Regions from separate parts of the Nocardia sp. NPDC052112 genome, predicted to be linked through region 1. Evidence: riboswitches for the same ligand, from Rfam matches in the RefSeq annotation. Region 1 holds a riboswitch; the other holds the start of a gene.
The links. Region 1 has a riboswitch for cobalamin ahead of metE (5-methyltetrahydropteroyltriglutamate--homocysteine S-methyltransferase). Riboswitches for the same ligand answer to the same signal wherever they lie in the genome.
Positions count from the first base shown of each region.

Region 1 (5,256 bases):
GCGTAGAGGTCCAGTACGCGGACGCCGTCGAAATCGATGCGGGCGTCGAGGGCGCTGAACAGCGCCTCGCGCACCCGGTCGGAGGTGGGCCGGGTACCCGCGGGCGGGACGCGTAGCCGCCGCCCGCCCGCGGTACCCGCGACGATCCTGGTCATTCGGCCGCGGACTCGCGCACCGTGAGTTCGACCAGCAGGTCACCGCCTTCGACCTGCTGCACCTTGCCGATCGCGACCCGGCCGACGATTCCTGCACGAGGCGCGGTGATCGCGGCCTCCATCTTCATCGCCTCGATGGTGCCGACGATATCGCCCGCCGCGATCGAATCGCCTTCGGACACAGCAAGTGTCACCACACCGGCGAACGGGGCGGCGATATGGCCCTGGTTGTTCTTATCAGCCTTCTCCGCGGCCGGGACATCGCTGGCGATGGAGCGGTCGCGCACGGCGACCGGGCGCAGTTGGCCGTTCATGATGCACATGACCGTGCGCATACCGCGCTCATCGGGTTCGGAGATGGCCTCCAGTCCGATGAGCAGGGTGACCCCCTTCTCCAGTTGCACACGGTGTTCCTCGCCGCGGCGCAGTCCGTAGAAGAACTGGTTGGCCGAAAGGCCCATGGTGTCGCCGTACTTTTCCCGGTGTGCGAGGAATTCGGCGGTGGGACCGGGGAACAGCAGCCGGTTGAGCGTGGCGCGGCGCAGTTCGGACGAACCGGCGAGCCCGGCTTCATCCGCTGGGGTAAGCGGTGTCTCCGGCTTGGCCGGACCACGCCCGGCCAGGGCCCGACTGCGGAACGGTTCGGGCCAGCCACCCGCCGGATTGCCGAGTTCGCCACGCAGGAAACCGATTACCGAATCCGGAATGTCATAGCGGCCCGGATCGGCGGCGAAGCTTTCGATATCGACACCGGTGCCGACCAAAGCGAGCGCGAGGTCGCCGACCACCTTCGAGGACGGGGTGACCTTCACCAATCGACCCAGCAGCCGGTCTGCCGCAGCATATTTCGCCTCGACCTCCTCGAACCGGTCACCGAGACCGAGCGCGATGGCCTGCTGGCGCAGATTCGACAACTGACCGCCCGGAATCTCGTGGGTGTACACCCGGCCGGTCGGCGCGGGCAGCCCGGATTCGAAGGGCGCGTACACCTTTCGCAGCGTCTCCCAGTACGGCTCCAGATCGCAGACATTCTGCAAGTTGAGGCCCGTGTCGAATTCGCTGTGCGCGGCGGCCGCTATGATCGCGGAAAGCGCTGGCTGACTCGTGGTTCCGGCCATGGCCGCGCTCGCACCGTCTACCGCATCGGCACCGGCCTGCCACGCGGCGAGATAGGTGGCGAGCTGACCGCCCGGAGTGTCGTGGGTGTGCACATGCACCGGGAGGTCGAAGTTGCTGCGCAGTGCGGACACCAGGGTCGCGGCGGCCGGAGCGCGCAGCAGGCCCGCCATATCCTTGATGGCCAGCACGTGCGCACCCGCGTCGACGATCTGCTCGGCCAGCTTGAGGTAGTAGTCGAGGGTGTAGAGGTTCTCGTCCGGGTTCGACAGGTCACCGGTGTAGCTCATCGCGACTTCCGCGATGGCCGTACCGGTTTCGCGCACCGCGTCGATGGCCGGACGCATCTGGTCGACATTGTTGAGCGCGTCGAAGATACGGAAGATATCGATGCCGGTAGCGGTCGCCTCGGAGACGAATGCGCGCGTCACCTGCTCCGGATACGGCGTGTAGCCGACGGTATTGCGTCCGCGCAACAGCATCTGCAGACAGATATTCGGTACGGCCTCGCGCAGTGCGGCCAGCCGCTCCCACGGGTCCTCGAACAGGAAGCGCAGCGCCACATCGTAGGTCGCGCCGCCCCAGGCCTCGATGGACAGCAGCTCCGGCGTCAGGCGCGCGACATGTCCGGCGACACCGAGCAGACCATTGGTGCGCACGCGGGTGGCCAGCAGTGACTGATGTGCGTCGCGGAAGGTGGTGTCGGTGACGCCGACGGCCTTCTGCGCACGCAACGCCTGCGCGAACCCCTCGGGGCCCAGGCGCAGCAGCCGCTGACGCGAACCGTCCGGCGGCGGGACGCTCAGATCGATGGCGGGCAGCTTGTCGTGCGGATACACCGTGGTCGGCCGCTCGCCGTGCGGCTTGTTCACGGTGATATCGGCGAGGTAGTTCAGGATCTTGGTGCCGCGGTCGGCCGAACCGCGCAGGGTCAGCAGTTGCGGGCGCTCATCGATGAACGAGGTGGTGACCCGGCCCGCCTTGAAGTCGGGATCATCGAGCACCGCGAGCAGGAACGGAATATTGGTGGTGACGCCGCGGATTCGGAATTCCGCAAGTGCGCGACTGGCTCTTGCTACGGCGGCGGGCAGATCGCGTCCGCGGCAGGTGAGCTTGACCAGCATCGAGTCGAAGTAGGCGCCGATCTCCGCGCCCAGGTTCGCACCGCCGTCGAGGCGGATGCCCGCGCCGCCGGGGGTGCGGTAGGCGGTGATGCGGCCGGTATCGGGGCGAAAACCGTTGGCCGGATCCTCGGTGGTGATCCGGCACTGCAGGGCCGCACCGCGAATGGCGACCTTGTCCTGGCTCAGGCCGAGCTGTTCGAGGGTCTCCCCCGCCGCGATGCGCAGCTGGGACTGGACCAGATCGACATCGGTGATCTCCTCGGTCACCGTGTGCTCGACCTGGATGCGCGGGTTCATTTCTATGAAGACGTGGTTGCCGCGCTCGTCCAGCAGGAATTCGACGGTGCCCGCGCAGCTGTAGCCGATCTGGCGGGCGAAGGCGACCGCGTCTTTGCAGATGCGCTCGCGGAGCGCGGGATCGAGGTTGGGCGCCGGAGCGAGCTCGATCACCTTCTGGTGGCGACGCTGCACCGAACAGTCGCGCTCGAACAGGTGCATGACATTGCCCTGCTGATCGGCCAGGATCTGCACCTCGATGTGGCGCGGGTTCACCACGGCCTGTTCCAGGAAGACCGTCGGATCACCGAAGGCCGACTCCGCCTCGCGGGATGCGGCCTCGATCGATTCGCGCAGCTGTGCCGGATCGGCGACCCGGCGCATCCCGCGCCCACCGCCACCCGCGACGGCCTTCACGAAGATCGGATAGTCCAGGTCCGCGGAGGCGGCCAGCAGTTCGTCGACATCGGCGGAGGGGGCGCTGGACTTCAGCACCGGCAGCCCCGCCGCCCTGGCCGCCTCGATCGCGCGGGCCTTATTACCGGCCAGTTCGAGCACATCGGCCGACGGACCGATGAAGATGATGCCCTCGCGCGCGCATGCCGCCGCGAGATCCGGGTTCTCGGACAGGAAGCCGTAACCAGGGTAGATGGCGTCGGCACCCGCGGACTTGGCGGCCGCGATGATCGCCTCGATCGAGAGATACGCCCGGACCGGGTGTCCTTGCTCGCCGATCTGGTAGGACTCCGCGGCCTTCAACCGGTGGACCGAGTTGCGGTCCTCGTATGGGAAGACTGCGACCGTCCCGATGCCGAGTTCGTAGGCCGCACGGAAGGCGCGGATGGCGATCTCACCGCGGTTCGCAACCAAGACTTTCGAGAACATTGAACTAAGGTACCCGGCGCGGAATCGTGCCCTGACAGGGAAGTCCCATTAGCAGAAATCTTCACAACGAGTCCTAGCAGAGTTGCGAAGTTGTGTTCATGCTGCGTTAATTTGCCGCGCATTCGCGCGGCGTGTTCGCGCGCAAGACTCGCTCCGTCGTGGTCGGCTGGGCAGCGACCGTCTCCGTGATCACAAGTGCCGTCAAACCGGGTTGCGCGTGTGCCTATGCTTGGTGTTGCAGCTGGTTCGCCGTGCGTTGACGAGATGGAGCCCCGACGTCGCGTTACGGAGTCGAGTTCGCGGATCGGTGCAGCCGGTGCGCGGATGAGAGGGAACCCGGTGAGAATCCGGGACTGTCCCGCAGCGGTATGCAGGAACGACCGCCGTCATCAGCACTGGGTGACCACCCGGGAAGCGACGGCCAGTAGGTGAGCCCCGTCCGGGGTCGGCCAGAAGGCCCGTGCCCGCAAGTCCGAAGACCTGCCAGCCGTGTCGGATACGCCGTATCCGGCGGCCACCGCCTCGTGGATTGGGCGCGCGGACCTCTGTGTGATTGTCGGGCTCCGTCGTTCGGTCGGTACGCCGGCACGTCACTGGGTCTCCGCTAGCTCGTAGGGCGATGGTCTTCGATCTCAGCACTGGAGAAATTCGTGACTGTTACGCATAACCCGTTCACCGCGACGGTTCTCGGTCTCCCGCGGGTGGGGCCGCACCGTGAGCTCAAGCGCGCCACCGAGTCCTACTGGGCCGGACGCATCGACGCACGGCAACTGCACGCGACCGCAAGCAACCTGCGGCGCCGCCAGTTGACCGAATTGCAAAGCGCCGGACTGGATTCCATCCCCGTCGGCACCTTCTCCTATTACGATCAGATGCTCGATACCGCCGTGCTGCTCGGCGCGCTGCCACCGCGGGTGGCCGATATCGCCGATCCGCTGGATCGCTATTTCGCGGCGGCACGCGGCACCGAAACGGTCGAACCGCTGGAGATGACCAAGTGGTTCGATACCAACTACCACTATCTCGTGCCGGAAATCGGTCCCGAGACGGTGTTCTCGCTGCATCCGTCGAAGGTGTTGGATGAGCTACGGGAGGCGCTCGCACTCGGCGTGCCCGCACGTCCGGTGGTGGTCGGGCCCATCACCTTCCTGAAGCTGGCGAAGGCGACCGGCGGTGCGGCGCTGGATCGGCTCGACGAGTTGGTGCCGCACTATCGGGAGCTGTTGCGGCTGCTGGCCACGGCGGGCGCGGAGTGGGTACAACTCGACGAGCCGGTCTTGGTCACCGATCTGACCGCTGACGAAGTCGAACTCGTACGGCGCACCTACACCGAACTGTCGGCCGCGACGGATCGCCCCGCACTGCTGGTGGCCACTTACTTCGGCAGGCCGGATACGGCGTCGAGCGCCTTGGCCGAGACCGAAATCGAAGGCATCGCACTCGATTTCACCGTTGCCGCCGAGCTCTCCGAAGCGGCCGGCGTGCCCGCGCTGGCGAACAAGCTGCTGGTGGCGGGTGTGGTCGACGGTCGAAATGTCTGGCGGGCGGACCTGGACCGGGCCTTGGCGACGCTCGGGACACTGCTGGGGGGCGCGAAATCCGTTGCGGTGTCGAGTTCCTGCTCGCTACTGCACGTGCCCTATACCTTGGCGAGCGAAACCGGCCTCGACGAGCGGCTGCGTTCGTGGTTGGCGTTCGGT
Region 1 is NZ_JBFAWD010000010.1:136,075-141,330, forward strand. It holds gene rsmD (16S rRNA (guanine(966)-N(2))-methyltransferase RsmD) at 1-155, opposite strand, end outside; gene AB0L58_RS21065 (pyruvate carboxylase) at 152-3,556, opposite strand; cobalamin riboswitch at 3,845-4,059, shown strand; gene metE (5-methyltetrahydropteroyltriglutamate--homocysteine S-methyltransferase) at 4,207-5,256, shown strand, end outside.

Region 2 (5,256 bases), on a different contig from region 1:
CGTCCAGGATCAGCAAGTCCGGACGACCGAGCAGGGCCGCACCGACACCGAGGCGCTGCTTCATGCCGAGGGAGTACGTACGGAATTTGTCGTCGGCGCGATCGGTGAGGCCGACGCGGTCGAGTGCGTCCGTCACATCGGCAAGCTCGAGGCCGCGGTATTTCGCGAGCACTCGCAGGTTGTCGCGGCCGGTGAGGTACGGGTAGAAGCCCGGCCCCTCGATGAGGACGCCGATGCGGCGGACCACGGCCGGATCGCCCGGGGTTCGGCCGAGCACGGTGGCGGTGCCCGCGGTGGGGCGGATCAAACCGACCAGCATTCGCAGCGTGGTCGTCTTACCAGCGCCGTTCGGGCCGAGGAAGCCGTAGATCTCGCCGGGCGCGACATTCATGTGCACGCCGTCGACGGCGGTGTGGGTGCCGTAGCGTTTGGTCAGCCCTGCGGTGACCACGATGGAATCTGTCATGCACCGAGAATCCGCCCCGACCAGGAGTGACACATCCGCCGCGGGGCGACGTTCGACATACGTACAGCGGCCTACGAAGCACCGCGACAGCGGTCGCTGCGACTGATTTCGCAAGCCCATGGTGAGTCGTCGGGAAGGCCCGAAACCTCGACCGACGGTCGCGACGTGACCATCGCGGGACCGAAGACCGCAGAATATTGCGGGGAGGTGGGCGAGCATACGTAGCGCGGCGGACGTCCTGGCGCGTTCGGGCTAATAGGCTGCAAGTGTGACAGCGCCAGGGGAATCGAAACGTGGCCCAGTGGTTCAGGACTGGGTGCTCGCGCTCGTCGTCGCGGTGATCCAGGTCGGCGGGGGACGCAATGCCAACCTGCGCCAGACCGGAGTGCACTCGCTCGACGCGTTCGGCTACGTGCTGTTGCTCATCGGACCGGTGGCACTGCTGCTACGCCGGTCCTACCCGCGGCCCGCACTGCTCGTGACGATCGCGTCCTGCGCGGTGTACCTGCTGCGCGGCTATGGCTACGGCCCGATTTTCATCTCGCTGGTGATCGCCTTCATCAGCGCCGCGATCGTCGGATCACGCTGGTGGACATATCCGCTTGTCCCGATCGGCTATCTCGCACTGGTCTGGCCGCTGCCCGCGATAGTCGGGCATCCGGCCGATCCGTGGCTGGCATTCGGCATGATCGCCTGGCTGGGTGTGCTGGTTGCGATCGCCGAGGGGATTCGCCAGCGCAAGGCGGTGCTGGTGGCGCGCAGACAGCGTGCCGAGGCAGCGCGCCGCGATGAGGAGGCGCAGCGGGAACGGCGGGCCAGTGAGGAACGGCTCGCCATCGCACGCGAACTGCACGATGTACTGGCACATAGCCTTTCACTGATCAATGTGCAGTCCTCGGTGGCGCTGGAGCTGTTCGACAAGAAGCCGGAACAGGCCGAATCGGCGCTCGCGGCCATCAAAACGGCGAGTAAGGATGCGTTGGCCGAGGTGCACACTTTGCTGCTCGCGATCCGCAGCGGCAGCCCCACGACCGGTGCGGCAGACACCGCTGTCGAGCCGGTTGCTGAATCCGTGCCCGCCCGCGGTGAATCCGAACGGGCCCAAGACAATTCGGCTGCCCGCGACGCCGAGGCCCGCCCGCCCGCCCCGCGAAGCCCGGCCCCGAGCATCGCGGACCTGGACACACTGCTGCAGCGCACCCGCGCGGCCGGTCTGACGGTCGACACCCGCATTATCGGCACCGCGCACAAGCTGCCCAGCGTTGTCGATGTGGCGGCGGCCCGCATCATCCAGGAGTCGCTGACCAATGTGGTTCGCCACGCGCCCGGCGCGCAGGCCGCGGTGACCATCCGGTATGCCGCCGATTCGGTCGAGATCACCATCGACAATGCGCGCGCCACCGGCACGCAAACGAAGTCCGGACCGAGCGGCGGCAACGGGATTCTCGGCATGCGCGAGCGCGCACACGCCCTCGGCGGCCAGCTCATCGCCGGTCCGCGGCCCAGTGGCGGATTCCGCGTGGTGGCACGGCTGCCGTCCCAGGTGGGGACTCAGGAGGAGGCGCGATGAACGCAGGATTCCGGGGCGATTCGATAGGCGGTCGGGAGACGGGTGGGCCGGTTCGGGTGCTGGTTGCCGACGATCAGGCCCTGGTGCGCGGCGGTTTCGTCGCACTGCTCGACGCACAGGACGGCATCGAGGTCGTCGGTGAGGCCGATAACGGCGAACAGGCCGTCCGTATGACCCGCAGTCTGAGCCCCGATGTGGTCCTGATGGATATCAGAATGCCCGTCCTGGACGGACTCGCCGCCACCAGAATGATCGCCGAGGATCCAAAGCTCGCCGATGTGAAGGTGGTCGTCCTGACCACTTTCGAACTCGACGAATACGTCTTCGAAGCAATGCGCTCGGGTGCAACGGGTTTCCTGGTCAAGCACACCGAACCGGCCGACCTCGTGCGCGCCGTCCGGGTCGTAGCCGCGGGTGACGCCCTGCTCTCGCCCGGTGTCACCCGCCGCCTCATCGCCGAATTCTCCGCCCACGCCAAACAACCCCCGCCGGCCGCCTTCACCGAACTCACCGACCGCGAGCGCGAGGTAATGACCCTGGTCGCGGAGGGCCTCACCAATGCCGAAATCGGCGAACGCCTCTTCATGAGCCCCGCCACCGCGCGCACCCACGTCAGCCGCATCCTGATGAAACTGGATGCCAGGGACCGCACCCAACTCGTGGTGATGGCCTACGAATCCGGATTGGTCCGCCCCGGCTGGCAGTAACTCCATGCGAGATGGCCACTATCTGTGCGAAACCAACTGTTTCGCGGGCCGGAAGTAAGCGCGGGCGCTGTGGTGGTACATGGCGGGGATCGCGATGAGGACGGCCAGGATGTGTCCGGTGCGGAAGGTGCCGGTGATCACGGCGGACGCGGTCAGATTATCGAATAGGTCGCCGATTTGCTTGGCGGACAATATGGCTGCCAGGGGTCCGATGATCAGCGAGGCCAGACCGATTACGCCGATACCGAAGGTGAGCACCGTCCTGGCCCAGCGGGCACCGCGCGCCATCCGGACGGCGACGCCGAGCACCACCAGATAGATGCCGCCGCGAATGGCCAGACCTGTTGCGAGCGAGCCGATATCGGCGTCCGGCCGGTCCAATTGTCCGGCGGCGTAGGTAATGGCCTCGCCGACACCGCAGAGCAGTGCTGTGACGAGTCCGATGAATGCGACGGAAACCGAGCGTGGTGGGTCGGTTCGTGGCCGTACGGAAAAGGCAGTGCCGGTCATGAGACCGACACTGCCTTTCGCCATCCGAATTCCGGATCAGCCTGCGGTAGTGGCCGATTCTCGTACCGGAGTGCTATCGCGCGTGGCGAATTCGGTAAGCGCGGCGAATCCGAGGCCGAGGCAGGCCCACAGGGTGGCCGTCTCGCCGAGCGATGTCGCACGGAACTGCCACAGCAGCACCGCCGGGAAGTTGTCCTTCACCTCGTTGACGCCGGGCAGCAGGATGTACCCGAGCGCGACAATGAGCACGAATGCCCCGACCCCGGCGATCAGGCGGACCGTACCGAGTTGTGCGGCAAGCAGTTTGTAGACGAACAGCCCGATACCGACGGCAGCCAGTCCGAGTAGCACTGCCGCCAACCACAGCAGGGTGCGCTGGTTGATGGTGTCCGGTTCACCGACGGCGGGGGGATTGGCCGGGTACTTGAAGAACGGCACCGCCACGATCGCGGTCCAACCGGCCAACGCCAATCCGAGTGCGAGCTTCGGCCCCGACAAGGTGGTGTACCGGCGTGCGAAATACGCGACCGAAGCGAAGATCGCGCCGAGCGCGAGCCCGGCGAGCCCGAGCGCGAGGAACTGCCCGAACTTCTGCCCGGACCGACTGACCAGCGGTTCTGCTTCGTCACCGTGCGTATGCCCGGCTGGTTCGTTGGCGTGCTCGGCGGCCGGTTCCTTGGCGGTATCGGCTTCTTCGATGGAGATGGCGGCGTCGATCTTGGGCTCGCCGACGAAGTAGCCCACTGTCGCGGCCAGCAGACCGGCGATGAGACCGGCCAGCAGGCCACGGAGCAGCAGGGTCTTGAGCGATCCGTCCAGGGGGACGGCAGCCGACGGAGTCGGCTGGGTGGGTGAATTCAGTGGCACGGCACACCGAGCAGGTGACGTCCGTCGTGCATGAGCTCATGCAGGTACATCCCGCTGCGCGAGATGACGCCCTGGTCGAAGCCGACCAGGTACAGCGTGAGCAGTGCGAGAAGAACGACGCCCACTGCGATGAGCAGTGTGCCGAGTGAATCAGTTGCCCGACTCGGTGAATGCGCGATAGCCATTCGAGTCCTCCTAGGGATGCGCGTCCCGTGAGTTGTTCGGTACGAAGGTGCCGGTGTCTGGCTTTCCGGCACCGAGGACTCGGTGCAAGAACACAGTGGCGCGACCGCTTCGGAATTTCACCGAATTACCGCTTCACCCTCGCGTTTGTCATTCGAACTGTGACATCCGGTCGCACTCGCCGTCAATACGGCGGGCGACTTGCCCAGGCCGGGATGGGCGAGTCGCGCGCCGCGTCTTTCCAGCGGTTTCAGGAAGCGGACTCGGCCGCGACGTCGAGTACGACCTCGAATTCCAGCAGCGAGGCACCCGTCGACACCGGCTTCTGCCGCTCGCCCGCGTGCGCCTCCCGCGCGGGCCCGTCCCGCCATGCGGCGAACGACTCCTCCGAATCCCACTGGGTGACAACGAAGTACCGGTTCTCCCCGGCCACCGGCCGCAACAACTGGAAGCCGAGGAAGCCCGGCGAGCCCTCGACCGCATGGGCGCGATGGGCGAATCGCTTCTCCAACTCGGGGCCCGCGCCTTCCGGAACCTCGATCGCATTGATCTTCACAACAGCCATGCTTCGACGATACGTCCGCGCCGACCCAGCACCCCGCAGCGCATGCGCCGTAGTTCTTCGGACGCGAGTTGACGGCGAGACTTTCCGACACCGGAGCGAGTCTTATGAGCGACGTTCGCGCCCGTCTCGCGTCCGAGCCGTCGAAGCCCATGCGACGAAGTCACGAGACTCACCCATCCGGCGCGTGTACACCAAGTGCCGAGCGATTCGCACGGAGCGACAGCACGGAGCGAGTCTTACGAGCGACCGTTCGCGGCCCGTCTCGTGTCCGAGTCGTCGAAGCGTATGCGCCGTAGGTGCGGGACTCACCCGTCTGGTGCGTATACGTCGGGTGCCGGTCACTCCGCTAGCAGTGACCACCACGGAGCGAGTCTTACGAGCGAGGTTC
Region 2 is NZ_JBFAWD010000021.1:92-5,347, reverse strand. It holds gene AB0L58_RS32100 (ABC transporter ATP-binding protein) at 1-466, opposite strand, end outside; gene AB0L58_RS32095 (histidine kinase) at 735-2,036, shown strand; gene AB0L58_RS32090 (response regulator transcription factor) at 2,033-2,743, shown strand; gene AB0L58_RS32085 (hypothetical protein) at 2,762-3,253, opposite strand; gene AB0L58_RS32080 (CbtA family protein) at 3,290-4,072, opposite strand; gene AB0L58_RS32075 (CbtB-domain containing protein) at 4,111-4,305, opposite strand; cobalamin riboswitch at 4,336-4,488, opposite strand; gene mhuD (mycobilin-forming heme oxygenase MhuD) at 4,554-4,868, opposite strand.
Region 2: it holds a riboswitch for cobalamin, as region 1 does, so the genes downstream of both, AB0L58_RS32075 (CbtB-domain containing protein) here and metE (5-methyltetrahydropteroyltriglutamate--homocysteine S-methyltransferase) in region 1, are expected to answer to the same signal.